Regions from separate parts of the uncultured Psychrobacillus sp. genome, predicted to be linked through region 2. Evidence: predicted binding sites of a transcription regulator. Region 2 holds the regulator's gene; the other holds the start of a gene.
The links. The regulator LexA, encoded in region 2, represses DNA repair genes until DNA is damaged. The targets are predictions, from matches to a motif close to CGAACATATGTTCG.

Region 1 (15,173 bases), on a different contig from region 2:
AAGCACACATTTACTATACAGCTTGTCAGCATTGCCTTCCGTCGACCCCACCTTTTTAACACAAACAAGGATAAGAAAGTTGAAACTATAAAGGTTATTACTATTATTAACGCGACAATTACATACAGAGCTTTCACCCCCTAGTTTTAATAATTCTTTGTTTATGTGCAAAATACCTTCCTTATCCCCAAAGACTTCCATTGTGTTTAACGCCGTTTAAGTCCAATTTCCCGCAATCCCCAATCAAAATGAAAAAGCTGCCTGAAGAAGTTGGCAGCCTTATCTAGTAATATTTAGGGTTAGTGAACAACTAAGCTTCCACTTCCTTGTAAGAAGAATACTTTCACGATTAAATTTAGTATGCGCTATTCGTAGGTTAAAAACCTTCTTAAAAACAGCGTTAACTGAAAACTCGAATTGGGAAATAGATTCAATTTATGAAATAATAGATTTATATTAATTTATAAAGGAATGATGATAATGTACATAGAAAAGATTGCATCTGATGCTTCATTACAAGAAGCTTTTGACATCAGAAAAAGTGTGTTTGTTGAAGAACAGGGTGTCCCTTTAGAGGATGAATTTGATGAATTTGATCAGTTGGATGGGCAGTGCCAGCATATTTTAGTGTCTATCGATCATAAAGCAGTAGGCACGGGTCGTATTCGAGCGGTCGATGGAGTAGGAAAGCTAGAACGCATCTGCATTTTAGAGCCATTCCGTAAACTCGGATTAGGAAAAGTCATTATCCATTCCCTAGAGGAAATAGCGAAGGATATGCGTCTTTCTAAGGTTAAGCTTCACGGTCAAACGCACGCCGAGGGCTTCTACGCGAAACTCGGTTATCACACAGCCTCCGATGCTTTCATGGAGGATGGTATTCCCCACCTTTTAATGACCAAACAGTTAAATTAATTAGCTATGTTAAAGGTAAAGGTTGATTTTAAATACACATAAAAAATGAGCTAGGATATTTCCTCCTGGCTCATTTTGCTTTGATATTGATTTTTTATTAAGCACCTCGTTAGTTCAACAAAAAGACTTTATTCGGAGGTCATGTATCTGAAACAGCTGATGCCTTTTTTGTTTCTTTGACTTTTTGGGTACTAAGGACAAAACTAAGAACTGCTGCAATGCTACAAACATACGGAAGGAAAGAGTATCCCCATTTAGAAATGACAAAACCACCAATCATTGAGCCAAGGGTAATACCAATATACAAAGCGGTATTATTCCACGCCATGACAATTCCTCGTTCGTATGAATATTCAACCGCTAATCTTGCTTGGTATGAAGTAAATCCTGCATACCCAACTAAAGCCCATAAGAACAAGAAGAAATAGATCCAATCACCTGATGTGAAGAATATACCTAAACAAACAAATATTAGAGTCAAGAACATGAGCGTAACTTTCGATATATTCCTTTCTCCAAATCTATCTGTTAATTGTCCACTTATAAGACTTCCTAAAACAGCTCCGATACCATAAAAAGTTATAGCTAATGCGATTTCTGTTGATGAGAATCTATTTTCAGAATAAAGAGAAGCTCCTAAGTAAACATAAAGAGCATACATTGAAATCGCCCAAAAGGTTGTAACACTTACCGAACCAAGTATTCTTAGCAAATTTCCTTCAAATAGATTCCTTGTTAAATAGATTCTAGGAACATATTTCCAGGTGTTGAAATTTACTACTGCCAATATAGCTCCTATAACAGCCATTATAACAAATACTGAACGCCAACCGAGAAAATGCTCTAATAACATACCGAATGGAGCTCCTGCCCAAAGAGCTGTTAAGTGTCCTGAAACAACAATCGAAAGCCATGTCCCTGTCCGATTTGGTGGTGCAGTATCTCCAATGATTGCGTAAATCAAAGGAGTAATTGAAGCAACAGATAAACCAGCTAAAACACGACTAACAATTAACCAAAAAAATGAAGGAGCAAAAGCAGTTAGTATGTTAGAAATGACGAACAACAATAAGCCAAATGTAATTAATGGTCTCCGTCCATTTTTATCTGAAACCATCCAAAGAAAGGAGCGGAAAAAGCATATGTGACTGCAAAAACTGTTACCATCCATCCAGTCATCGCTGAACTAACATTATAGGCTTCCGAAATGAACGGTAGTAAAGGAGATACTACAAATAAGTCAATACCCATTAAAAACAATGTTATCCAACCAACACTTAAACCTACCTTCCCACTAAACTCCATTACATCCCCCATTTATAATTATTGTTACATGTATATTCTTTAAAGCTATAAAAAGGACCTCTTGTTCAACTAAACCGCTGCGTTAGCTTAAGTGTAACATTCACAAACTAAATCGCTTCACGAAAAAACAACTCTAGCCTTTAACAGAGTTAATTAATTTAACTATTCTCAAAATAAAAAATTTTATGTTACAATACGATTAAATCTGTTTGGAGAAAGGATACAAAACTCTTATGCCAACATTTACTTTGTAATGGATCAACTAAATTGGATAGCACTTTTCCTGATTATTTTAACCAAGGGATTAGTCTGCCCATCTACCATTACAAAGGAACAAGAGCACACCAGTAGTTTCGTATGCTTTTAGGGATCCTTTTGGGGTCTCTTTTTTGTTGTACAAATTAATAACGATTCTACCAATGTCCAAACGGATGCAATTGTTCCTTTATCTTATATGAGGTGAAGGAAATGACCGTTATACGTCATGATTGGGAAATTCTAAAGAAGCAAACAGTTCGTTCAGAGATAAAGCATTGCAAAATGTGTGGGAAAAACTCTACGTTTACCGACACTAATATACGAAGACATAATTCTAATGGGAAGCATATATACCGATTTGCTATTTACAAATGTGAAAAAAACCACACTTGGAATAAAAAGCTAGACATTTATAAAGCTTTTCGTAAGCATGAGAGGGTTTATGGACGAGAGCCTGTACATCAAAAAAGCATTTTGACAGAAATACCCGTCCATCTTTATCTAGAAAATCGAGTATCGGAAGTTCATATAATGATTAAATCTATAGAAGGAGTGTATCGTATTGACTCTCTTCTTTCTCAACAAATACCTGATTGGAGTAGGACTGTTGTCGTTGATAAAATAAAAAGCGGTTCTATTTTGGTAAATGACCAATGCATTAAGCCAAGTATGAAAGTAATGCCTTATGACACTATCATGATTAAGCTAGACTAAAATAGTGGTTCTAGTATGTAAAAAAGGAGGCTTGTGACCAACGTCCAAGTCCTCCTTTTTTTATTTCTTATGTCCTCCAAGTAGGCCCGCCCGCTTAACAGCAGTTCCAGCTTCCGTATAGGAAACTGCACGTAAAACAGCGGTTGAACCATACTTGTTCCGAAGATAATCCATCGTTTTCCCAAGCTTTCGTTCCTTCCACTTCCCTTCCTCAAAAAGGCTTAGCTGCATCGAGTTCTCTGGCTCTAGATTGGTGATCGAAATGGATAGTTTCCTTACCGGACTGCGGTCGTAAAAGTCATCAAAAATCTGCTCGCATATTTTATAGATTTTCATGGTCGCATTCGTTGGTTCATCTATAGAGCGTGAACGATTGAATCCACCACCAAAAACCTCCTTACTATAACCGACCGATAGATGGATAGTGCGTCCAACCATATTAGCTTCTCTTGCTCGCCTTGCCACGTCCTCACACATTTCCAGTATGACTGCCATTACTTCTTTTTTCGTTCGATAGTCGCGAAACAATACTTGACCCTTTCCATAGCTTATTTGACCATCTACAATGGGTGCTCCCAGTTCCGAGAGATCTATCCCCCAGGCATGGTGGTACAGCTGATTTCCCATCACTCCAAATTTTTCCTCCAGTAGATCCAAGGAAGTGTTTGCGAGCTGCCCTACATTGAAAATCCCCATATTATTTAACGTTTTTTCCAATCGTGATCCTATCCCCCACATTTCACTTAACGGGGAAACAGGCCACAGCTTTTTAGGGATGTCTTTATATGTCCATTTGGCAAAGCCAGTTTTTTTGGCCTCTAAATCAAGTGCCAGCTTTGCCACAAGCATATTCGGCCCCAATCCCACTGCACATGGAAGCTGAAACTGATAATGCAGGCCATCCTGAATACGTTTGACTGTACGCTCAATTGGTCCCCAAAGCTTTTCGGTTCCTCCTAAATCAGCAAAGCATTCATCCACGCTGTACACATGAATAGATTCACTTGGGACAAACTGATTTAAATAACGTGTTATCTCCATTGAAACCCGAACAAAAAACTCCATTTTCGGCTCTAGCAGATGGATGGATGGATCGTCTGGTATTTCAAATAATCTGGACCCCGTTTTAACACCAAACCTTTTTTTCATCGGAGGTGAAGCAGCAAGCACAATACTTCCCTTCTGCTCCAAGTTTCCAATAACCGCAATAGGCGTATTCATCACATCAAGCCCCGCCTCTGCCGCAGCACAGCTTGCAAAAAAGCTGCGGATGTCTATACAAATAATGCTTCGATTTTCTAAGCCCTCATACATAAAAGCTTCCCCTCCCAAAAGAAACATTCGTTCCTCTTAGTATATTACAAACATACGTTCTTATTCAATGGTAATGTAGACCATTGGAGGAGGAGGTGTATCGGACTGGCTGACCTTTGCTCGGATGGCCATATTAAATTTAAAAACTCATTACAATTACGGGTTTACTTGTGAGGTGCAAAACGTAAAATGACCGTCTTAATAACACAGTATTTCACAAAATGAATCACAGTATATTTCAAAGATAAAAAAGGTTGCAACAAAAGTCTCTTCAAAATACAATATAGCTGTTTTCCGCTACGGCGGGCGCTTTCTGCGGTGCACGATTTCAATCTCCTCGTCGCTTTGCTCCAACCAATGAGAAGAGAGAAATTATTTTTTATTAGAAATCAGTTATCTTAAAAAAGTAAAGACATGAAATCAAGTTTGGACTGCCCCCTGTCAAGTAGACAGTGTAAATAATAAAAATTGAACTAAGCGGCTTGAGCTCTGAATTCTAAAGGGCTCAGGCCGTTTAGTCGTTTTTGATAACGTTGATGATTGTAAAAGTAAATATAAACATCAACTGCTTTTCTTAATTCCTCAAACGACTGGAATTCCCGTAAATAATACATTTCTGATTTCAGTGTACCCCAAAAATTCTCGATTGGAGCGTTGTCCAAACAACGGCCAACTCGGGACATGCTGTGCGTCATTTTAGCGCCATCTACGATGCGTTTAAATCCCTTCGAAGTATATTGAAAGCCACGATCACTATGAATCATCGTTAAGGCGCCAGCTGGTAATTGTTCGATCACTGGAATAATCGTGTCAAAGACTAAACGATTATTATTGGATTTACCTAGTTTATAACCAATAATCGACCCGTCGTGTAAATCAATAATCGCACTTAAATATGCTTTTCTTCCGACACCATATTTGAATTCGGTAATATCTGTACACCATTTTTCATTTGGCTTGGAAGCCTTAAAATTACGATTTAACAGATTTTCTGCAACGTGTTGTGGTGTAGATTTCTTATATCCTTTTCGTTTTCGACGAATGACAGATTGTATTAGATACATACGCATTAAACGGTAAATTCGTTTTTCATTGTACGTAGGTGAGCCTGCCAATTCACGATAACGATTGATCGTCAGCGTCATACGACGGTATCCATAGATTCCATCAACCTGGTCGTATAGTAGGCGAATCCCCTCTAATAAAGCTTCGTTTTCTTGTTCGCGCTTTGTTGAGGTGCGCGCGCACCATTTATAATAGGCAGCACGTGAAATTTTAGCGATTTTACATAAGACGATAACCGGAATTCGTTCCTCTGTATGTAGTTCCTGAATCGCTAGATAACGCTGTTGTAAGCGAATTTGATTGATTAACGCCTCCTCTCGATTTCCTCTAACTTTTTTAAGAATAAGTTTTCTGCACGCAAGCGTTCCATTTCCCGTTCCATTTGTTGCATGCGTAATTTTAATTTCTCTTCATCTGTTAATTCTTCCATTGATTTCGTGCGCCCACGACCGTCTTTTAATGCCATTTCGCCTGCTGTTTCTAATTTCTTCACCCAGCTATACACTTGTTGATACGAAACCCCATATTTTTCTGCAGTTGCTAGATAATTTCGTTGATTGTTTAAGCAATATTGTGCAATTTCAATGCGTTCCTCTACCGTTGTTGATCTAGCTTTAGTCATAGTTTTACTCATTCCTTTTCTTGAGTCTTTTAATTCGCTATGACTATTATACTTGCGAATCCAACCATACAAAACAGAATCACTACTCACTTGATATTTTGCGAGTATTTCATTCATGGTTAGTCCATTACGTGTATAATCTAGTACCGCAGCTTCCTTCAGTTCTTTGGAGTAAGGTTTCCAAGTTTTTGATTCCTTCAACCCCTCTAATCCTTCCGCTTTATATTTCACTTGCCAACGGTAAAGTGTAGTATAGGTTAATTCATGCATTCTACAAATTTCTTCTAATGTATATTTTCCATCCTCAAACAGTTGGAGAACGGTTAGCTTTTGTTCAACTGTATGCTTACTTCGCGCCATAAAAAAATACCCCCAACAGGTAAACAGATTTTTGTTTTTTCATCTGTCTACCTATTGGGGAGCATATCAGTTGCTGATCTCACGTCTTTTAATTTATTGACTAGTTATGTCACAGATCTTTTCTATCTTTTTTAACGAACGCCTCAATCAGTTGATTTATTACAAAATAATTTCTTCCCCGATACTTATAGCACGAAAAGGATTTATTTCCTTCGATTTTAACGATTCAATAAAGTCTGGAGTTAAATCCTCTTTGTTAATAATTATTGTTGTAGAACCAGATACTCCACCGTTTAAAAAAATGGGTTCAATAGATTCGGGATTCTTAAGTCGCTGATAAAAAATACTGTCTAAAACAATAGTTGCATAACTAAAATCATCTGCATAATTAGTGAATTGAAAGTTAACTTCAAAAATGAGGTCATCATTGTTTTCCTCTATCTCATAGGTGAAACTTTTTACTTCTGAACTTTTATTAGGAAATAAGATCCACACTAAGCATAATAAAAAAATCACAGATATAATGAAAAATAGTACTTTGTTTCTTTTCAAAAATTCCCCTCCATTTTATTAACCTGCCCGGTTAGCGCTAGGACACCCTTTTACAATCTTTCTAGATCCGTAATATCATTTTAACATAAATATCCATTATCCTAATTGTGTAATTCACCTACTAATCCCCAAAAATTAAAACAGTAAAAACGCACTGTGAATTACTTTTTGAATTTAAGTGCGTTTTACTATGTTTGTGCCTCTAAAATAAACTCGTTAGTTAACATAGGCTTGTCTTTGATGTGAGCCTAGCTGTCATTCACTCTACATCGTAACCTCTGCCTTTAGAGGATATTTATAGATTTCCCTAAACTTTCTGCTTTTCTTTCCCCTCATGTAAAAGTTGCATTTTATCCTGTAGCTGTTGCTTATTCCATTCCACGACGTCCTCAGATACAAACGCCACTTTCTTTCTCTTTGGAATTCTGACTTGCCCATTCACTGCCCGAGTATAACCTTCTATCATGGCGGAAATGGCTAAAATAACTAAGGCAAAGCATATAGCAGGGCCTAGTGGGAGCCAAGGCACACCTTGTAGGTAACGGAAGGATGATCCAAAAAGTCCAGCCCATTCATAGGCAATCGATTTTGGAGGGTCTCCAAACATAGGATCATAGCTAACTGCCGTACCTCCAATATATAATTGCAACAATCCTAGATGTGTGAACACCACTAATGTTTCTACTACCTGTTGGCCATATAAAACAAATAACTTCTCTCTCATCATTGGAAATAGATGACGAGTAATAATTCTTGGTCGGCCGGCACCCAGTGTTTTAGAAGCTAAAACATATTCCTCCTGATAGAGAAGGTTCGCCTCATTACCTATAAGTGAAGCTACTATCGGTACCGTAATGATTGCCATTAATACCACTTGAATAATAATTCGCTCCCATACTGTTGTAGAAAATCCCTCCATCGGCTCCCATAACACAGGGTAAAGCATTAGATAAGAAAAGATCGTCATGGGAATATAATGTAGAGGATCAATAGCACTGTTAATAAGCGTACGTCTCTTCTGCCAATAAGTACCGATTGCAAACCCTAACGGTACTGCGATGAGCATTCGGACAGCTGCAACACCCATTGCCGATATGATGGTATATTTTGCACCAAGCATGATTTTAGCAAACATGTCATAGCCATACTGATCCGTCCCAAGTGGATGCATCCAGCTAGGGGATAGTGGCGCAGCTTCTATAACTCTGCCATTCTCCATTAAAAAGTAGGTTTGCTTCGGATCTGGTCCAAAAATCCATTCAAATATAAAACTGCCTAATAAAAAGAAGGCTAATATAATAAATCCAAACACAAAATAAGGCTGTCTCCACACTGATTTTTGCTTCATCCTATTGCTCTCCCCTTGTTCACATGACGTAGAAAATACCATTCACCAAAGCTATACAGGAGGAACACTGGGAAAAAGAAGCTACACACCGTTATAAAAAATAACTCTCCGGTTATATTGGCACTCAAATAAAACATAATACCTGGCATGTTAAACATACGTTCTAGGATAAATAAGTTGGAAAGCATAAACCACATCGTTTTTTTCGATTGAAAAAAGATACTAATAATCGCATTTCTAAACATATGTATGAGTAAAATAATCAATTTGCCGAATCCAAGCGATCTTGCAAGCTCTGTATACATTTTCCGTTCCTCTGCCTCAAAAGTAAGCATACTTAATCGGTAAAGCTGAACCATAGGAAGAATCATCAAACATACTACTGGAAGCAAATAAATTTTCTCCCCACCTGTAACGGCTATCTTCACAAATACTCCTGTATGCCTATGAATGATGATTACTAGAAGCTGAATGAGCATTATAATCAATATATCCGGAATTGATTCCAAAAAGAAAAAAACAGTTTTAATCCGCTGTCTAACTCGTTCTTTACATAACATAGTGATCACAGTAAAAAATAGAGCTAACAGAACAGCCACTATAAGTGCCAAAAATAAAGTCTCGAGAGAATATTGGATGTATTCTCCAATATGCAAACCCGCATATTTTTCTAATAGTTTACTTAAAGGAAACAATCCAAATAGGTGGTCTCTATATTCTTTCCACCAAAACTCCCCTTGCTGGAAGCCTGTAATTAACAACGGTAATCCACTAATCAGTACAATACCAATAAACGCAACACCTAGCTGAAACATCCATCTCCAAAAAACTTTCATAATAATCCCCCGTGACTAAAATTTACGATGAAATTATCATATCACAATAATTAACGAATAAAAGAGAATTTTCAGGAGACTCAATATATTTAGAGGAAAAAGGTAGTTTTTAGTTTTAATTGTTAGATGCTTCACTTAAACTATGATTCCTAACAATCTCTGTAATGGGTAAATGGTTAACTTTGAAGTTTATGATGAAGAGGAAGGTTTTTATCCGACTATGTCGAATAAGTTAATATATGTAAAGTAATGAATATAAGTGGCATTACTCAATTCTGGAGCGACACTCAACGGTGTAGTTTATCTACGGGGGATTTTATATGATAAGCAAAACAAAAAACTCTAAATATCTAGATTTCAACAGCTATTTCAAGAAATTATTTCCCTATATCTTTATCCCAACTTTATTAGTATTTCTGATAAGTGATTCTTTCATTACAGATAATCCGTTTAAGGAATTAGAGGATTATGGTTCATTTTTATTTGTAAGTTTATTTTCCTTATTAATGGCAACTATATTAAGCTCAGTAATAATTAGTCTTATCTGGGCTTTTACTAAAAAGGTCGACTAAATTGAATAACTGTGTTTTTATTAAAACACCACAATCAAAAAATGAGCTTGGAGTACGTGGTCCAGCTCATTTTTTGCGTCATTTAATATAACGTTCAGAAAAATAATCTATAAATTATTGGCTAACTTTTTTCGGGAGTAACTGTGAGAACCTTAGTTTCTTTCCCATATTCTAAACGAATAGTTTTTCTTGCCTCAATTGGTGATCGGGCGTTCACCGCTATAACCTCTACTACTCCATTCACTTCCATCTCCACTAAAAAGCATTTTGCACCACATTTCATATTAAACCCTCCTCAAGCATTACTTTAAATTTATCTAAAAAGAAACTTTTAATCAAAAATTAGGATCATCGAATAGATAGTTTAGAAACATGTGACCTCGAGTGAATTACACTCAATTTATGGGACACTTATCATATTTTATGGGCGAGTTTTCACTGTTTATGGGACACTCTCCAACCATTTACGGGCGCTTTCCTTATTTATGGGACACTTCTTAATCCTTATGGGACATTATTTCATATTTTACGGGCGAGTTTTCACTGTTTATGGGACACTCTCCATTCATTTATTGGCGCTCATACGGGGAGACTCCAAATGTTTAGGATTGTTCTATCCTTTAAAAAGGAATTCTGACATTTCGGTAGAATAAATATAAATACCACTTATTAGTCTAAATTGCTTTGCTCAAGGAGGACTTAATACATATATTAATAAATGGAGGTGATTTTCAAATGAAGGAAGTAAAAGAGCAGCTTATACATAGCTGTAACTATTTAGAGGAAAGAGAATTAGTTCAACTAAAAAGTGCCATGGATTTTGCTGAAAAGGCGCATGTTGGCCAAACACGAGCAACTGGTGAACCTTACATTATCCACCCTTTCGAGGTGTGCCTGATTTTGTCCGAATACAAGGCGGACATAACGACTTTAGTCTGCTCCTTACTTCATGATGTAGTGGAAGATACAACAGTTGATCTCAAGGAAATCGAGCTTTTATTTGGAAAAGATGTCGCCTTTATCGTGGATGGGTTAACGAAGTTTGAAAAAGGTACGTTTGAAAAAGAGGAGTATAGTGCCATTAATATGGAGAAGCTCCTATCCTATGCTATTCAAGATATACGAATAGCAGCTATTAAACTAGCAGATCGTTTGCATAATATGAGAACCCTGGCTATCAAAAGAACGGAAAAGAAAATTCCCTATTCAAACGAAACACTTCTTTATTTTTCACCATTAGCAGAAAGAATAGGGTTGTTTACACTCCAAAGGGAGTTGGAAGAGCTAGCCTTCAGCTATTTGCATCCGGAACGGTATAAGCAATTTCGAGAGAAGATAAATAACTATACAAAAGTTTATGAAGAATCATATGAGGAATTTATTACCAAACTAATGAAAGAGGATACTTCACACATAATTACCAAACATAGATGGATTAATATCCCCTTATTTCAAGGGTACAACTTGTTAAGTGAAGGATTTTACCTTTCTGATATGTTTACTGTTCACATTACCATTGATTCTACCTTCAACTGCTATACAGCTCTTGGTCTCGTGCATTCCACATTTGAAACAATGCCAGATCATTTTGTAGACCAAATTGCCATTGAAAAACACCCCTTTATCAAACAGCTCAAAACAAAGGTTAGGGTAGCTGGGATTCCAATGACAATTGTTTTACAGGATAGGCAAACACAATACTTCTACCAGAATGGGATATTCGCTTGCTTAAAGACCATTGATTCTACAACTCTAAGTACCTCTCTTTTAGGGAATTCGATTCCTTTTGCTAAATCCATTACCAATAACCCAATTGCATTTTGTGAGCTAGTCTCTTTAGAACTTTTTTATAAAGAAATAGAAATATACACACCAAAAATGGATATTATTAAGTTACCAATTAACTCCAACATCATTGACTTTGCATATGCACTTAATCCGAATTTGGCAAATAAACTAGCCTTTGCCAAAGTAAATGGCAAGATAAGCTCACTTCAAACAATTTTAAAGGATAAAGATATAGTAGAGCTCCATGTGAAAAATAAAATCACCGCTAATGCAAAGTGGCTTCATTTTGTGAAAACCTCAAAGGCTGTTAAAGAAATAACCGATATCGTGAATGATGAGACAAACCCTGCCTAACATTCCATAAGAGTCTAGCAATCTTATGGCGTGTTAGGCTAGTTTGCGATTAATACTATACTGTTTAATGATTGAACATTCTTATTTGAAGCTTTCTCTAGTAAGGCATAATAACTCTGAATTAGCGTCTGTATTTTAACGGGAGAATGATTAAATTTCTCTCTCACTGATATCGCATAGTCTACTTCCCATTTGCCGTCCTGTAGGAACGATGCATCCACATTTTTCGAGTCAACAAGGTTCCAATCTGACTCTTTCAGCATATCTTTAAGTTGTTCCTTGTGGAAAATATTTTGGATATTACCCTCGTCTTCAAACTGTTCTGCATATATTGCCAATATGCTCGCTGAATAAAAGTGGGCAAGCTGCTCTGGCTTAGTCCATTCTAAATCCCACTCAGCGATACATATGCGCTTAGCTACCTTCTTTAATCGTTTAAGATAAGAAAGCAACGTAGCAGGTTCTTGAAAATACCAAAGACAGTGAGAGAGAATAGCTACATCATATGCCTCGTCTATTTTCATCGTTAGGAAGTCTGCTTCTAGATCAAAAGATATTCGGTTACCTATTGGGGACGATTTTATAAAGTCAGTTGCTTCTCCTAAGGTTATGGGTTTACCGTAATCTCTGCCAGCAATATCAATTGCCATTACAAATCCTGTTTCACCTACTGCATCTGCCAATGCGACTGTTGTATCACCTTGACCACACCCGATTTCTAGCACTCTCATGCCCTTTTCAATATTAAAGGCTTGTACCAGCCCTAGGCGATGTTGAAGCTGTATACGTTGAATAGAAGAACTTCCTACTGTCTTCATATAAGTTAATAATTTTTCCATTTTCACTACCCTTTCACTAAAGTTTAAATGAAAATAAACAATAGTATGAATTAATGTAATATACTTACTTTATCATAACAAAAGGAGGAACAAAATGATCAAGAAGTTACTGGATGAAACTGAAAATATCAGCTACTTTGTTTACTTAACCAACCGAGGAGATGCCTTCCCTAAAATAGGTGATAGCCTAGAGGAAATTTATACAAACCTTCGAGAAGAAGTTTCTATGGGTTACACGGATCTGTGGGTACTAAAGAGAGTTGGATTGTTGAATAAGCATGATACATTCTACTTTTCAGAAAACGATCGAACAGCAGATGACGAATTAAAAAGAGCCCAATACCTTCCTGAAAAGATTTATATCACATTCACCTTTGTACAAATTAACGAAGCAACTTCTCCTATGTACACCAATTCAGGCGGCACTATGACCCACCTCACTTATGAAGAGGCAGAAGAGTATGCTGTTAAACATATTGATAAAATGAAACAGAAATATCCAGAAAGAGAGTTTTATGTTTTATATGCTCGTTTAGTGGAAAGAAATACTTGGCATTAATAGAGACTTGAAAAGGGACCATTCGCGAAAGAATGTCCCTTTTTTTAGTTTTTATTCGAGTGCTATTTCAATCTCATGACCACCAATCGTCACACTTATACCTGATACTCTTTGTTGTTTAACGATAAGCTGATTCATTAATACACTTTGTTCTAACAATGGATAAAAATTGTTTATGATTGCATGCATCTCGGCAGTTGTGTGAAGGGTGATATTTACTCTTTTTTCTACAGGTAAAAGCAACTGCTTCCGATAGGATTGGATTGCCCTGATTAACTCACGCATCCACCCCTCACGTATCAAGGCTTCCGTTAATGTCACATTTATCACAACGGTCATGTCATTACTAGTTCCATAAGCAAAGCCATCCTTTACTTTATTCTCTATTAAAACGTCTTCTAGTAAAACAAGATTTTCTTCTAACTTTATACTTCTATTTTGAATAAGCTCGCTTACCTGACTAGATGTTAAGTTATTTAGCCTCACATTAATACTATTTGAATGTTTGCCAAACTTAGCAGCTGATTTTTTAAAATCTAATCTCACAGTTGAAGTAAAATATTCTTCTCCGCTGTTAAGCAGATGAATCTCCTTGATATTTAGCTCTTCCCTTATAATATTTTCATATGCACTCCAATTTATTGGCTTGCTGCTCTTCACAAACAATTGTGCTAGAGGCTGCTTTACCTTTATAGCAAGACTGTTGCGAATGCTTCTTCCTAGTTCAACAACCTGTAATACCTCACCCATTTCTCGCTCGAGTAATTGATCGATTAGGGATTCATCAGACTGTGGATAATCAGCAAGATGGACACTTTTCCCAGTAAGTCCCACGTATATTTCTTCCGCGATAAAAGGTGTAAATGGCGCAAGTAATTGGCTTACTTTAGTCAATACCTCGTAAAGCGTTTCATATGCTGCTACCTTATCCTTATTAAGACCACTTGACCAAAAGCGTTCCCTCGACCTTCTTACGTACCAGTTGCTGATTTGTTCCACTAAATGTGCAATATCTCTGGCTGCACTCGTAAAGTTAAACTCATCTAATTTAATGTTAACGTTGCGAATTGTACTATGAAGGCAGGATAGAATCCATTTATCTAATGTTGTTTGCTGAAGGGCTTTATCTCCCGTTACCACATATTTATCTAAAGTAGTATAGAGCGTATAAAAATGATAAACATTGTCTAATGTATCAACCAGCTTAGATTTCGCCTCTTGAACAATTCGTTCGGAAAATCTTTTTGCATTCCAGGGGGCACTGTCAACGAGTAAAGCCCATCTCAGCGAATCTGCCCCATAGTGTTGGATCAGCTCAACGGGATCCAACGCATTTCCTTTGCTTTTAGACATCTTTTGGCCGTTCTCATCTAAAATATGCCCAGTGGAAAGAACACGCTTATATGGTGACTTACCTGTGAACAGTGTAGAAACAGCCAAAAGACTATAAAACCATCCTCTTGTTTGATCAATCCCCTCTACGATCAAATCTGCTGGAAACTGTTTAGAGAATAGCTTCTCATTCTCAAATGGATAATGATATTGGGCAAATGGCATAGAACCGCTGTCAAACCATACATCAATTACCTCAGGAGTTCTCCTCATAGTTCCAGCACACGAAGGGCAACAGAGACGAACATCATCTACGTATGGCTTGTGGAGCTCAATACTTCCTAGAGGATGTAGCGAATACTTGCTTAATTCTTCTATACTCTTAGGGGCGAGCTCAAGCTTACAATTGCTGCATTCCCACACATTAAGTGGGGTGCCCC
Region 2 (15,173 bases):
CTGTAATTGGGCTAGTTATGACCTCGTCACCGACTGTAATACCAGCTGCTCCTAGAGCAACATGCAGCGCAGCAGTTCCAGATGAGGTAGCCACACTATACTTCACATGATATAAATCATTAAAATCTGCTAAAAATTTCTTAACCTTGCTACCGAAATGATAAAAGAGTGTATTTTGCTCTAGTGCCTCTAGTAGCTCCGTTGCTTCCTCCATCCCAAAGCGTTTCCCAGTCCCGAATGGAGTCGTTTTAACCTTTTGCCCACCTAAAATCGCTAAAGTGTTGTTTTTCATTTTTAGACCCTCCAACATTACGCTTCCTTTAAAAGGTGATTTGTAGCAGAAACCATCTTACAATGCAGCCCAAAACGTTTGACCGTTTGTGCATCTTCTTTTGGAACGGGCATTAGAATAACGAGCTTATCGGCAACCGAATTTTCACTAAGTACCACACCATTCTCTTCAGATACTTCTATAATTTTAACCTGACGTCTTACTCTTTCCCAATCATTAATTTGCTTACTAGTCCAGAACGAGAAGCCTTGCTGCCTTGCCATACGGATTAGTTGGGTAATCGCTTCGCGTACTGGCGGTTGCTGATAGATGTGGATTTGATGAAATAGGAAATGAGCAACTCCATTCACTCGTTTGACTCCTTCCAAAAATGGTTCGATAACCGTCGCATCCGCTAACGTATTATGGTTCAAGTCTTGGGTCAGAAAACCAATCTCTAGCACATCATACATTCGATTTTTTTCATCGGCCCAAGCGATAGGGAAATAAGGCTGACACGTGCCAAATAAGAAGCCTATGTTTCCTCTTTTGCTAGGACCTCTCGATTGATCAGCCTGTATTCCATATTTCTCACACCAAGTAAAAAATTCTCCCCAGCCTTCAAACCTCGTATAGTGATTTTTATTGGACGTCACTTGTTCTATACCCACTGTCTGCTGCAACCAAGTAAGCTGTGCATGAAAGGCACTTTCTGACCAAATTCCATTGTCTGATTCTAATGCATTATAGTGTAGAGCTAGCTCATGCCCATCTGCCTTGATTTGATTGTAAATAGAAGGATTATATCCAGGCACAATCATACACCAAGTCGATTGCACGCCTTCTTCCTTTAGGGTATCTAACGTTATTTGTGCTGATTCGTCCACGTTCAAGTCACTATCATGAGAGATTAAAGCAACATGTTCTACTCCTGCTGGCCAATAATCAATGAAAGGAAGCGTAAGATTTTTATCGAGAGCACACTTTACCAAATGCTCTATTAACGCTTCTCTCCATAAATCAGCATACGGATGGGGAAAATAAGGCATACCTGTTTCAGTAACCGTTCGGTCTAGGTCCCAATCGAGCATAAAGCCGTCGTCCGCCTTTAATATCTCCTCATCCAAGTTTGCACTTCCGTCGGGAGCAGGAACTCCGTCTTCTGTTATAGGAGCAGTACCTTGCTGTAAGCCTACAATTGTTTGGGGAATAGAGACGGCCCAGCGTTCAATGGTCCCTTTTCCATATTTAATTTGAAGAAGGGCATCTCCATTGCCCTCTAGTAACGCTCCAAATTGTTGGATCTCTAACTGATCTCCAAAATAGACCCATGGATCCGCGTGTAAATAACGAAGAGACGTTGACTGGTTAAGAAAAGAAGAAAGCTCTGCATAGCCTATAGCAGGAATAGAATGGGAACTGAAGCCTAACCTTTCTTTTAGACAATGAAGATCGCCATATGAAATTACTGTACCTCCATTTTCTACATAATCTAAAATTTTAGTTTGAGCAGCTTCTGTATTAGGGCAACAAGCCACCATCATTAAATCAAAGGAGTCAAGCTCCTCGATTGAATCTATTTTTTTATAAGGCAGTCTTACATGATCAAGAATCTCTTCCAAATAGCGGTCAAATACATTTTCCCCTTTCTTCCACTGTTTTTCGGTTTCCTCTCTATCTAAAAGAACCCCCACTTTTGCCATCCTCATTTAACGGTCACTCCTCTATAAAAAAGACATGTATATTACCTGTCTATAATATTGTTATGATAATCATAGTATAACTGGGTATTTTTATCAATTAGTTATTTGAAAATTTTATAAACTTTTATATTTGTAGGATGACGTTAGCTACAGGTGGGTTTAAAAAGGAACAGAAAAAAGAGCTTGGAAATATATCTCCAAGCTTAATAGATTTTAATGCTTTATTTTTTGCTTAATTGAAAGTTCATAATAGAGAAGAAATTCGAACCCAGTAGTTCTCCGCTACGGTGGACGCTTTCCTGGGGGCACGTGGCCTTAGCCTGTAGTCTCTCCCTCGAGCTTGTCCCCTAGGAGTCGCCACCTTCTCTACGAACAAAAAGATTGTCTTACAAGAATCAGCTGGCTTCTTAAACAAATAAACCGTGAAATCAAGCTACAGATTTCACGTTTCTTTAATTTATTTTTCTCTCAACCTCATTCACTTATAATATTCAACGCACCATGCTATAGCATAAGCTATGCCGGAAGCAACTATTGTTCCTGCAAATAAATAGATAGGAAATGCAGGATGTAGATAAATGTAATTTGTAGAAAGAACCATAATCAACATTGCAGTAATTGCACTCAATGTAAAAGCAACATGAGAAGCTCTGGATGCTTTATTGGTGATGCTCAGCTCCCGTTCATCTCCATCTTGAAATTCTCCAAACTTCAAAAGGATGTCTGCCCTTTTTTTTGACTTCAATCTTAGAGACAGAATTGATTGAAGTATCATTAATAAAATACTGAGGATAAATGGCCACCAACTAAATTTTACTTCCACGTTTATAACTTCACCGTTTGACAACCCTCTATCAAATTCATCCATCAACCAGATGTTTTCATAAGCAAACCCCATTGCAAATGCAAGCACCCCTATAATAATGATTTTGCTGATACTTTCAAATAGAACAATCTTCATTTGCCATCCCCCTTGAAAAAGATTTTTTCAATTGGCTCCTGAAACACTTCCGCTATATTCATCGCGAGTAACAGCGATGGCACATAGGTTCCTTTCTCCAGCGAGACAATAGTCTGACGCGTTACACCTACTTTTTCTGATAAGTCCTTTTGTGTAAGGTTAGACCTTGCTCTCAGTTCTTTTAAACGATTCTTTATCTCCATTTATTCCCTCCACTGTTTTTTAATTACCTTTAATGTAAAGTAAACCAGACATAAAGTAAAGTATTTCTTACATTAAAGTGGAGATAAATATAAGTTCATATAATCAATTTCTAGTTCATAAGTGAAAAAACTTTAGTCCTCTGAAGTAAATTACCTGGTCAGTATCGTTATAAATTTTCACTCATTATGATTCAAAAATGGCCCCTAAAATTTTGCTGTCCGCAAAATTCTAGGGGCCATTCATTTTTTTTAGAACTTAGAACCACTAAAGCCATACTCATCGAGCAATTCTTCGAAGGATTTGTTTTTTTCTTTTTGTTTCTTTTCAAAAGCAAGCTGTGCCTGTCTTTCTTCTTCCTTCTCTTGCTCAGCTGTGACTAATTGCTTCTTAGTTTCTTTTAACTTAGCAAGCACATCCATAGAAAGCTGATCTGAAAGAGAATTCCCATCTTCTTTTACAGCTGAAGATTTAAAATTAGGCTGTTGCTGTCTTTTTTGTTTCTTCTTAGCCAATATTATTCACCTACTTTATGAGCGTTTCACAATAGTGGCTACGCCTTGTCCTCCACCTATGCAAAGTGTCGCCAGCCCCGTTTTAGCATCTCTTTTCTCCATTTCATGAAGTAAAGTAACGAAAATTCGAGCACCACTCGCACCGATTGGATGACCTAAAGCAATTGCTCCACCATTTACATTTAGTATATCATGATTGAAGGCAAGCTCTCTATCTACTGCTATAGATTGAGCAGCAAAAGCTTCATTTGCTTCAATTAGCTCGATTTCACTTAAGGATAGTTTTGATCTATTCAACACTTTTTTCACTGCTTCCACAGGTCCAATTCCCATCACGCTTGGATCTACTCCAGCAGATGCATTAGCAAGAATTGTAGCTAATGGTTTTAAGCCTAGTTCTTCAGCCTTTTGTTTGGACATTACGACAACAGCTGCTGCGCCGTCGTTAATACCCGAAGCATTTCCAGCCGTAACTGAACCGTCCTTTTTAAAAGCAGGACGCAAACCAGCTAGCTTTTCCTCTGTTGACCCTTTTTTCGGATATTCATCCTTATCAAAGATAACAGGCTCGCCTTTTCTTTGAGGAATCTCAACAGGAACTATTTCATCATTAAACTTGCCGGTCTCTACAGCTTCTGCTGCTCTTGCTTGAGACCGAGCAGAAAATTTGTCCTGCTCCTCACGTGAAATATCATAGCGGTCACAAAGATTTTCTGCTGTTATTCCCATATGGTAATCGTTAAAAGCACACCATAGACCATCAGAAACCATACTGTCTACTACTTTTTGATCGCCCATTCGGAACCCTTCTCTAGCATTTTTTAATAGATATGGAGCTTGACTCATATTCTCCATACCACCAGCAACAACTATATCTGCATCTCCAGCAATAATCGCTTGTGTTGCCAAATGTATTGCTTTAAGACCTGAACCACATACTTTATTTATAGTTAAAGCCGAAACGGATTGTGGTAAACCTGCTTGTATCGAAGCCTGTCTAGCAGGGTTTTGTCCAAGACCAGCCTGAAGCACATTCCCCATGATTACTTCATCCACTGATTCCTTAGAAACTCCAGCTTTTTCTAAAGCCTTATCAATTACAATTGCTCCAAGCTTTGTTGCCGGAACATCCTTTAGTGCGCCTTGAAAAGAACCAATAGCAGTTCTAACTGCACTTACGATTACAACTTCATTTGTCACGTGAATTTCCTCCTTCATATCCCCTATTTTCAATAAAACTATGAAACAAAAATTTTAAAATTTGCTTGTTCAACCAACCTTTCTTTACAATAAAAGAGGGAGGGATGAATATGTATAGTTTACCAAAAAAAGTGACAATTATCGAGGTAGGTCCACGGGATGGTCTACAAAATGAAAAAAATGTAGTACCAACTGATGTAAAGCTGTTATTTATCGAGCAACTTCAACAAGCTGGGGTAGAGGAAATGGAACTAAGCTCCTTTGTGTCACCTAAATGGGTACCACAAATGAGTGATGCAAAAGAAATTGTTACAAATGCGAAAAAAGTGGGTAGACAATTTGTACTAACACCAAACAAAAAAGGAATAGACCTAGCATTGGAAAATGGAGCTAAAAGTGTCGCTGTTTTTGTTGGCGTTTCAGATAGCTTTAATAAAAAAAATATTAACAAAACTACTAGAGAAAGTATGAATGAATTAAAGCCTCTTGTAGAAAAATTAATAGAAGACGGATATTTTGTCCGTGCATGTATTTCCACTGCTTTTTATTGTCCTTTTGAGGGTGCAGTCGATCCGGAAAAAGTAACTGAACTATGTAAGGAATTTGTGTCATGGGGTGTACAAGAGCTTAGCGTGGCGGACACTATTGGAATGGCGAATCCAAAAGAAAGCTACGCACTTTTCCATACGTTAATAAATGAGTTTCCTCATACATTAATTACTGCCCATTTTCATGATACTCGCAAAATGGGTATTGCCAATATATTTGCAGCGTTACAAGCAGGTGTATCTCGATTCGATACTTCGGCTGGTGGTTTAGGGGGGTGTCCTTTTGCACCGGGTGCAACAGGCAATGTAGCAACTGAGGATGTCGTGAATATGCTACATAAAATGGATATTACCACTAATATCGACATAGATGAATTATTAAACGCTGTCGACATAATTTCTCCTTATGTGTCCAGACCAATTGAAACAGGTATGTATAAACTATTTAAAAGCAAGTAGGTGTTGACCTTGAGAAAAAGAGTAATTGTTTGGACGAGTATTTTTACAAGTATTATTTCTGCTGTTGCTACTATATTCGGCTTTTTTCTTACAAACAAACTTATGTATATGAAGAAAAAAGAAGATGATTTTATTTATAACCGGGAGCTTACATCCAAACGATTTGATGAAGCTTGGTATACAGCAGTAAATAAATTAGAGCGATGGATCCCCTCTAAAAACGGATACTCACTTAAAGCGATTTTCATCGAGCCATTAGAAACGAGTAACTACGTTATTATTTGTCATGGCGTTACAGAGAACAAGATCAATTCACTTAGATTTGTTAGGATGTTTGAACGACTGGGATTTAATAGTGTTGTATATGACCACCGTAGACATGGGGATTCTGGTGGAAAAACGACAAGCTTCGGTTATTATGAAAAAATGGATTTACAGGCTATTGTGGAAGCCGTTAGAGAAAGGGCAGGTGAAAATGCAGTTATTGGTATACATGGAGAATCCATGGGCGCAGCCACCACCCTTCTCTATGCTGGTTCCATTGTGGATGATGCAGATTTCTATATCTCCGATTGTGCATTTTCCAACTTTGAAGAGCAAGTGTATCACATTATGACTCAAACAACCCCTCTTCGTTCAAGCTTAGCAATCCGATTTGCAAATTTTTTCTTAAAGTTTCGAGATGGGTACACCCTGAATTTAGTATCCCCCATTGATGTAGTAGACAAAATTGAAAAGCCTGTCCTATTTATTCATAGCCTGGAGGACGATTTTATACTACCGAAAATGACTGAGGACTTATATGAAAAGAAAAGAGGTCCAAAGATGTTAAAGCTATTTGATATTGGGGCTCATGCTAAATCGTTTAATGAGAACAGCAAGGAATATGAGGAAATCGTCTCAGATTTCTTAAAGCAATATGACCTGCTAGGAGAAGAGAATCCGATACAAACTTTTACGAATAACTGATTCTAAATTTTTCTAACAGATAAAGAAGATGACCTTTAATACTTGGGTCATCTTCTTTTAATGTAGCTGGACATTGAACATGATGATCTTAACGCTCATTTCATGGAAAACGTCCGCTAGAAGCTTAGAAATCATTTCCATTTGGTTTTTAGATAGTATAAAAAAATATTCCAATTTAATAATGTAATAAAAGGAGTTATATCAATTGGGGATTTTGCATTAATAAGGCGAGGATTATATATGGAAAATAAATTAAAGTTATTAGAACATGTTCGCTCGACAGCTCAGTTCGGGATAGAATATACACATAATCCGTATGATATTGAAAGGTATGAAATGATGCAGAGTACTTCGAATTAGCGAAATTAAGAAAAGCATTATTGGATTTGTAAATATCGTTCGACATTACTCGATACGCAGAGTAACACCTTTACTAGTAGAAAATACAAAAACAATCGACTAATCCTAAAATTCAATGAATCCAATTGAATGCTTCTATATTAAGACTTTAAGATTATACTTGAGTACCTAGTTGTACCTATATTAATCCAAAAATATATTTTCAATAGATTCGGATTCATTCTTATAAATTTTATACATAAAGTACATCAAAATAATAACAGCAAAAAGTAAAGATGATTCGCAAATGTGGTCCTCAGTGAGTATAGTTGTTTTAAGCGTGAATTCATTTGGTTTAATAGTAGCGATATGAATTTGATTTATTTTCACTTCTATCTCGTTGCTCCAATTTTCCTCAATTCGTATGTCTTGTTCATCAATATTTCCTAAAACACAAAAGTAGAGTAGGCTATTCCCTTGCTTATCTTTCAAAAAATAGGTCTTCTCTTCTGTTTCAATGATGTATGTAGCAATAAGAAAGTTTTTGATATTTCGTTTTTTAATCCCGATCTTAATTTCGGATCCCTTGTGAGCAGTAAATGACACTACACTTCCCTTTTCACATCTTGAAATATCTGCTTCTTCAATGGTTCCAACACTCTCTTTCTCCCTGTTTTCCACTTGAATAGCATTCTTTTTTTTCATGTATAACACATCATTGAATTGATATTGTTTCATTTGTATCTCACCTTTCTCAGTGGCTTATTCATGGTTATACATTTTTTATATCCCTCACTCTAATACTTATTACGATTTAAGCAATATTAAGTTTCAACTACATAATTATTCTATAATTTGGCCGGATTGTTCATAAAAAAAGACTATAGACAACTCAAATATAAATGAGTTGTCTATAGTCAGAAAGCACTTTGCTAAGTGGCTTTATTATTTATTTTGCATTTTATTCATTTGGTTCATCATTTGTTTCACTTGTTTTTCGGATGGTTTACGACCCATCTGTGCCATCATCATACGTAGCATTTGTTCGTTGATTGGTGGATTTTCTTTCAAATATTTCATCATATATTGACGTGCTGCAAAAAATCCAATTACAACACCACCGATTAAAGCGACAATTACTATAACAACCCATATCCAAGTATCCAATGTTTTTCCTCCTTTACCAACTTCTCTACGTGTACAAGACACCAATTGAAATTATACTATAAATTGGCTAGGCATTCTATATAATTTCTTTTAAAAAATAGCAATTCGAATACTTTTAAGACCAAGTATTCGAATTGCACATAAGAATATTATTTTTGTAGTAAGTTTTTCATTTTAGAAACAACATTTTCTACATTAAATCCGTATTCTTTCATAACGATTTCACCAGGAGCACTTGCACCGAATGTATCGATTGCAATTACGTCCCCTTCGAATCCAACATAACGATGCCAACCAAGAGAAGATCCCATCTCAATCGCAAGACGTTTTGTTAAATTAGAAGGTAGTACTGCATTTTTATATGCAGCATCTTGTTTTTCAAATCTATCCCATGAAGGCATAGAAACTACAGAAACTTGAATTCCTTCAGCCGCTAAAGCTTTTTGAGCTTCTACTGCTAGCCCAACCTCTGAACCAGTTGCTAATAAGATACCTTCTGCATTTTCTGCTGGAGAAACGACATAAGCACCTTTTGCAACTCCCTCACTTGCTTGTTCCACAGAACCTTTTAGTGTTGGTAGATTTTGACGTGATAGAACTAATACAGTCGGTTGATCTTTAGAAGAAACAGCTAGCTTCCATGCTTCAGCAGTTTCGTTTGAATCAGCTGGTCGTATAACTGATAGACCTGGCATCGCTCTTAGTGATGCTAAGTGCTCAACTGGCTCATGAGTTGGACCATCTTCTCCTACTGCAATACTGTCATGTGTAAATACATAAGTAACTGGTAATCCCATTAAGGCAGATAGACGAATTGCTGGTCGAACATAATCACTAAATACGAAGAATGTACCGCCAAATACATGAAGACCACCATGTAATGCCATACCGTTAAGTGCAGCTCCCATTGCAAATTCACGTACTCCAAACCAGATGTTTTTACCTGCATAGTTTTCAGCAGAGAAATCGCCAGCATTTTTAATAGTAGTTTTGTTAGAACCAGCTAAGTCAGCACTTCCTCCAAAGAATGAAGGTAGATTCTGAGCAATTGCGTTAATTGCTTCTCCTGAAGCAGCACGACTTGCCTGTGAAGAACCTTCTTCATATGATTTAAGAGCATCTGCAAAGTTTGCAGGCATTTCTCCTTTAATCGCTTGATTTAAAGTTGCTGCTAATTCTGGGAATTCTTTTTCATATGCTGCAAATTTATCATTCCAAGATGCTTCTTCTTGAACGCCTTGACGTTCTGCAGCTTCCTTGAAAGTCTCGTATACTTCCTCTGGAACATAGAAATCTTCCTCAAATAACCATTTGTACTCTGCTTTAGCTAAAAGAGATTCTTCTTTTCCAAGTGGCATACCATGCGCATCTGCTTTACCTGATCGGTTTGGTGAACCAAATCCAATGACTGTTTTAACTTCGATAATAGTTGGCTTATCATTTTGTGATTTAGCTTTATCGATAGCAGCAGAAATAGCTTCGATGTCATTTCCATCTTCTACGTATATATGATTCCATCCATAAGATTCAAAACGCTTAGCTATATTTTCAGAGAAAGATTTATGTAAATCTCCATCTAATGAAATATCATTACTATCATACAATACGATTAATTTATCTAACTTCAAGTGGCCTGCTAGTGAAATAGCTTCAGCAGCTACACCTTCCATTAAATCCCCATCGCCACATAACGCGTACGTATAGTGATCAACAACAGAGTGTCCTTCTTTATTATAAGTGGCAGCTAAATGAGCCTCGGCCATTGCCATACCTACAGCCATACCAATTCCTTGTCCTAATGGACCAGTAGTTGCTTCTACCCCAGCAGTGTGGCGGAATTCTGGATGTCCGGGAGTTTTAGAGTTCCACTGTCTGAAGTTTTTAATCTCTTCCATTGGAAGATCATATCCGCCAAGATGTAGCAAGCTGTATAACAGCATAGAGCCATGACCAGCAGATAAAACAAAACGGTCGCGGTTAAACCAATTAGGGTTGCTCGGATTGTGGCGTAAATGTTTTGTCCATAACGTATAAGCCATTGGTGCAGCCCCCATTGGAAGACCAGGGTGACCAGAGTTTGCTTTATCGATTGCATCGATAGAAAGAGTACGTATAGTCGTAATTGCTAATAAATCTGATTGTAATGACATGAATGACATCCTCTCGAACAAATTTTTTTCTATATTATTAGTGTAGACAACAATCTCTGTATTATCAAGGTTTCTAAAATGATTAGTTAATTCAGAAATTTACCCTTTTTTGCTTGCTGAACCTTTTCTGGCGTTACGTCATTTCCAGAAGGGTCAATAACTTTCACATGTTCAATTGTATCTCTCATCGTCGCTCTAAACGTTTCCAAATATTCTTTGCGTAGTGCACTTTGTTCTTTTGCCTCTTCAATAGATAATCCACTAGACTTAGATTTCTTTGACAGCTCGTTTATACGTGCTAATTTTTCTTTACTTAACATTTAATTTCATCCTTTCAGCTATCTCTTATATAAAGGTATGAAAAAAACACACGAAGTGCAAGTCTTTACTCTTCGTGTGCTTCTTTATATTCAATATATCTTCTATGTACGGTAGCTTTACTTATATGAAATCCTAACCCTTTGAGAGTGGATGTAATTTCCTCATAAGTTAGTCCTGCATTTCTTAACCGGACTATTTCATCAACTGGTATATCTATACGATCTCTTCCTTCAGGATTCCCTCGAGTTTTTAAATTCTTTTCTGGCTTATAACCTTGCGAGATTGCTCGTTTCATCCCACGTTTAATTTTGGCGTTGTGAATTTTGCGTTGATACTCCTCAACTAAGGCAAGAATTTCTAAAAGCATAGAATCCATTTCATTAAGGTTTAATATCCCTTTATCTTGCAATGTAAATACGGTAGTATTCGTTTTCTGCAGCATATGAAGGACTGCCATTCTCCCATTTCCTCTGCCGATTCTAGTTTCATCTTGGACAAATACAGCTTTAATATCATTCTCCTTCACATAATTAAGCATTTCTAGTAGGCCATCTCTCTCCACATCGTACCCACTATGCTGGTCTAAGAATACTTGAGAAACCTCATAACCCTGTTTTGTTGCAAAATCTATTAACTCTTCTTCTTGTCTCTCTAGTGAAGTTTCTTGAGTAGACTTGTCTGTACTTACCCGACAATAAATAACTGATTTCATTCTCCTGCTACCTCTGTTCCATAATTTAAGTGATAGTTCTCACTTACCTTTGGAATTACTATAACATCTCCTGGTTTAATAGAGGTATCATATAAATTATTCATTTCGATAACTTTACTTATCCAGTCTTCTTTTGAATCTTTTACTCCATATTCACTAGCAAGTCCCCAAAGGGAATCTCCTTGTTCTATATGAATTTCGTAATCTTTTTCTGCCGAGATTGTATGTGTAATAGCCATAGTTGTTATGAAAATTAGATTAAGTCCTAAAAATAACGCTAAAAAATAATTGTTTTTTACCCAATTCATGTTAAAACCTCCAAATAAGAATGTTTGTTCGTATCTACATTTTAATACTAATGCGAACATTTGTTTTTGTCAACATATTTTAGAACCTATGTTTGCATATTGTATAGGACACTGTTATACTATTAACAAGTATTAATATAGTAGGTAATTTATTACTAAAAGAGGTGAACTCATTGAAGAAAGCGTCGAAAAGACAGGAAGATATTTTAGCTTTTATAAAAGAAGAGGTTCGTAAAAAAGGCTATCCACCTTCCGTACGTGAAATTGGCGAGGCTGTTGGACTTGCCTCAAGCTCTACAGTGCATGGTCACTTAGCAAGATTAGAGAGTAAAGGGTTAATTCGGAGAGATCCTACAAAACCACGCGCTATTGAAATTTTGGACGGTTTGGAAGTTTCTGTGGAAAGACAGGGTGTTGTGCATGTTCCTTTGGTTGGTAAAGTTACTGCCGGTATGCCTATAACAGCTATTGAAAATGTTGAAGAATTTTTTCCTTTACCTGAAACGTTTGGTACATCGGACGACCATCTATTCATGTTAGAAATTATGGGTGACAGTATGATTGAAGCTGGAATCTTGAATGGAGATTATGTTGTGGTTAAACAACAACAATCTGCTAATAATGGGGATATTGTAGTTGCAATGACTGAGGACGACGAAGCTACTGTGAAACGGTTCTTTAAAGAAAAAACATATTTTAGATTACAACCAGAAAACTCGACTATGGACCCTATTATTGTGAACCAAGTTTCGATTTTAGGAAAAGTAGTTGGAGTTTACCGACATATCCACTAATAATCTCTTGACTTATTTCCGTATCATAGTATGATTACGTAGAGCCGATATCATATCTAAACTAGAAAGTGGACATTTCTGTTTAGATCATCGAAAAACCCCTTCACATTTATATGTGAGGGGGTTTTGTTTTTACTAATAATTTCTTATCTTGCTTTTACACCTTAAGTCTACACTTCCCCCTCGTCTTTTTATGAAAGAACTTAACAAAAGAGAATCATAATCTACTAACCGTGGAAAGGAAGATTCAAATTGCAATTTCCTTATCGTAACGATTTTCGAAAAACCTTAATACCTTACCTTAAAAATTTGTCTGAAGAAAATTGGGTGAAAGTTCACCCTAATTACTCTAATAATGTAGCCTGGGTAGTATCTCATATAGCCACAAGTGAGGATTTCTGGATCAATGAAATAGCTTTTAAAAAGAAACCTAAAGTTACTGTTGATGCTTATTCACCACCTCGAGAAATCTTAACAGCTTACGAGGAAATCAGAATGGAAACTGATTTTATTCTTAACTCTTTGGATGTTTTACAATTTGACCAGCTTATAGACGTGCCATCATTTTCTGACGGGTGGATCCCTCCATCAGTTCCGACAATTGGTTGGGTATTTCAGCATGTGTATGGTCACGAGGCCTACCATATTGGTCAACTAGCTGTGATTGCCCATCTGAACCAATTTGAAAAACCATTATTCTAACAACTATTACATACATTTCTACTAAAAAATATTAAATACTCTATTTTTCATTTATTTTATACAATTTTCTCCTTTTTTGGTTTTTCTTTTTGCGACGAAGGGTAAAGTTTTATAGTTCAAGAAAAACCTTCCATATATGTGTGTTACAACCCAAATAAGAAAAGGAGAGAAAATATGAGGAAAGGACTAAAATTAATATTTTTACTTTCGTGCACTATTTACTTAGTTGCCTGTAATTCAAATGAAGAGGTTACTCCCCCAATAGCTGACAAGGAAAAACGACCAATAGAACTTAAAGCTAGTAAAACAGAGGCAGAAATGGTATCTACTAAAGTACCTGAAAATTTTAAAGATCGAGAAGCCGTTGAAACGTATGTCACGGAAGTTAGGGAAATTTATATGGAGACTACTAATTTAGGAGCTCAGTGGGATGCTCTAAGAATAGGCTCCTCCACAGGAGAGGTAACTCCTCCAGAATTCGCTGAAGTAATCAGAACAGATTTGTTACCCCAAAACATGGCTATTATTGAAGTAATTGAAGCAATAGTCCCTCCGAATGATGAAATTGCTCGTACCCATGAACTTTTTATAGACGCAATCAATAAACAGCATATAGCATTTAGTGAGGTTGCTACTGCTATGGACACATACGATTCCAATAAAATGACTAAGGCGAACGAAATTTTGAGTGAGGTAAGAAAACTTGATCGCGAATTTGGAAGAGAGATGGAGAATTTACTACTTGAATATAATATAGATTGATTTGTAAAAAAATCACATACACCAAAAGACATTAAGATGGCATGATATATTCATGTCCATCTTTTTTTATTTCCAAAGAACCTCCTTCCCTTTTTCATAACATCTGAGTGAATATATTTCTGACAGACGCTTTCAGTTGTTCAGGTTAAGCCATCATCCTGATGTCGTGACCTGCCGCTACAATCACTTATTTGTAAATGTTAGCGTTTAATCAGGATTTTGCTATTTAAGAAAATACTCATCTTTATATTTTTATATCCCCTTAAAACACCCTATTACCAACGCACAAAAGCTATTTTACAAGCGATCATTAACCAAATAGCAGTGACTTCATTTTTTCATCTGAATATATTAAGTAAGTGATTTTTTATTCATCGAAAATAAAAAGAAATCAGCTTAGGAAGGTCTTAGTATGTCCTTCACTGGTATCGCATTTGTTAGCCCGTTTAAAAGATGTATGAAAGATCCGTGTACTAAAAATATAGTACTTTCCAATTACAGGAAGGGGTTAATAAAATGAAGAAATGGTTCATGATAGGGTTAATTTCCCTTATTCTGGGAGTGACTGCCTGTTCTCCATCTTCAAAGGAAGCAAAGCCCGAGAAGGAAACGGTGGAAGTCGTCAAAAAGGAAGAAGAGTCTGAAACTAAAGTAGAAAAAGAAGTTACGAAGGAAGAAGAAAAAACAGAAGTTGTGACAGCCGACAAGGAATTGATACAGTATTATGTTGATGATGTACGAGACGCTTATATGCAGGTATCTGACTTAGCGGTACAGTGGGATGAACTTAGAATGGGTGCATCAAATGGTGAAATCGATAGCTATACATTTGCTACTGCCATTTATGAAGAAATACTGCCGCAAAATATGTTTGTACTAGAAAACATAGAAGCAATCATTCCCCCTAATGATGATATTGCAGCTACCCATGAGTTACTAATAGATGCCATTAGCAAGCAGCACATTGCATTTAGTGAGGTTGCAGCCGGCATGGATGCCAACGACCCAGATAAAATTACAAAGGCAAATGAAATTTTAAATGAAGTACGAAAATTGGATCGTGAGTTCGGCAGAAAAATGGAGACACTCAT

Region 1: Q0371_RS07415 (UV damage repair protein UvrX) is a predicted target of LexA. The motif match lies at 4,554-4,567, and genes of this name have one in related genera.

Annotation. Positions count from the first base shown of each region.
Region 1 is NZ_CALIED010000034.1:2,809-17,981, forward strand. Features, by position in the region: gene Q0371_RS07395 (GNAT family N-acetyltransferase) at 481-915, shown strand; gene Q0371_RS07400 (MFS transporter) at 1,055-1,768, opposite strand; partial or broken gene Q0371_RS19200 (MFS transporter) at 1,751-2,232, opposite strand; gene Q0371_RS07410 (cytoplasmic protein) at 2,689-3,192, shown strand; gene Q0371_RS07415 (UV damage repair protein UvrX) at 3,253-4,506, opposite strand; one part of gene Q0371_RS07420 (IS3 family transposase) at 4,980-5,920, opposite strand; one part of gene Q0371_RS07420 (IS3 family transposase) at 5,920-6,553, opposite strand; gene Q0371_RS07425 (hypothetical protein) at 6,713-7,105, opposite strand; gene Q0371_RS07430 (ABC transporter permease subunit) at 7,413-8,453, opposite strand; gene Q0371_RS07435 (ABC transporter permease subunit) at 8,450-9,289, opposite strand; gene Q0371_RS07440 (hypothetical protein) at 9,983-10,144, opposite strand; gene Q0371_RS07445 (HD domain-containing protein) at 10,597-12,003, shown strand; gene Q0371_RS07450 (methyltransferase domain-containing protein) at 12,042-12,842, opposite strand; gene Q0371_RS07455 (hypothetical protein) at 12,937-13,401, shown strand; gene ileS (isoleucine--tRNA ligase) at 13,453-15,173, opposite strand, start outside.
Region 2 is NZ_CALIED010000071.1:31,382-46,554, reverse strand. Features, by position in the region: gene Q0371_RS14615 (DegT/DnrJ/EryC1/StrS family aminotransferase) at 1-292, opposite strand, end outside; gene Q0371_RS14610 (hypothetical protein) at 310-1,980, opposite strand; gene Q0371_RS14605 (hypothetical protein) at 2,453-2,935, opposite strand; gene Q0371_RS14600 (helix-turn-helix transcriptional regulator) at 2,932-3,138, opposite strand; gene Q0371_RS14595 (YqkE family protein) at 3,388-3,651, opposite strand; gene Q0371_RS14590 (acetyl-CoA C-acetyltransferase) at 3,667-4,869, opposite strand; gene Q0371_RS14585 (hydroxymethylglutaryl-CoA lyase) at 4,962-5,858, shown strand; gene Q0371_RS14580 (alpha/beta hydrolase) at 5,868-6,827, shown strand; gene Q0371_RS19220 (NUDIX hydrolase N-terminal domain-containing protein) at 7,068-7,187, shown strand; gene Q0371_RS14575 (hypothetical protein) at 7,371-7,904, opposite strand; gene Q0371_RS14570 (YneF family protein) at 8,112-8,333, opposite strand; gene tkt (transketolase) at 8,483-10,483, opposite strand; gene Q0371_RS14560 (DUF896 domain-containing protein) at 10,570-10,803, opposite strand; gene Q0371_RS14555 (recombinase family protein) at 10,869-11,516, opposite strand; gene Q0371_RS14550 (LysM peptidoglycan-binding domain-containing protein) at 11,513-11,824, opposite strand; gene lexA (transcriptional repressor LexA) at 11,998-12,618, shown strand; gene Q0371_RS14540 (DinB family protein) at 12,871-13,320, shown strand; gene Q0371_RS14535 (hypothetical protein) at 13,495-14,082, shown strand; gene Q0371_RS14530 (hypothetical protein) at 14,599-15,173, shown strand, end outside.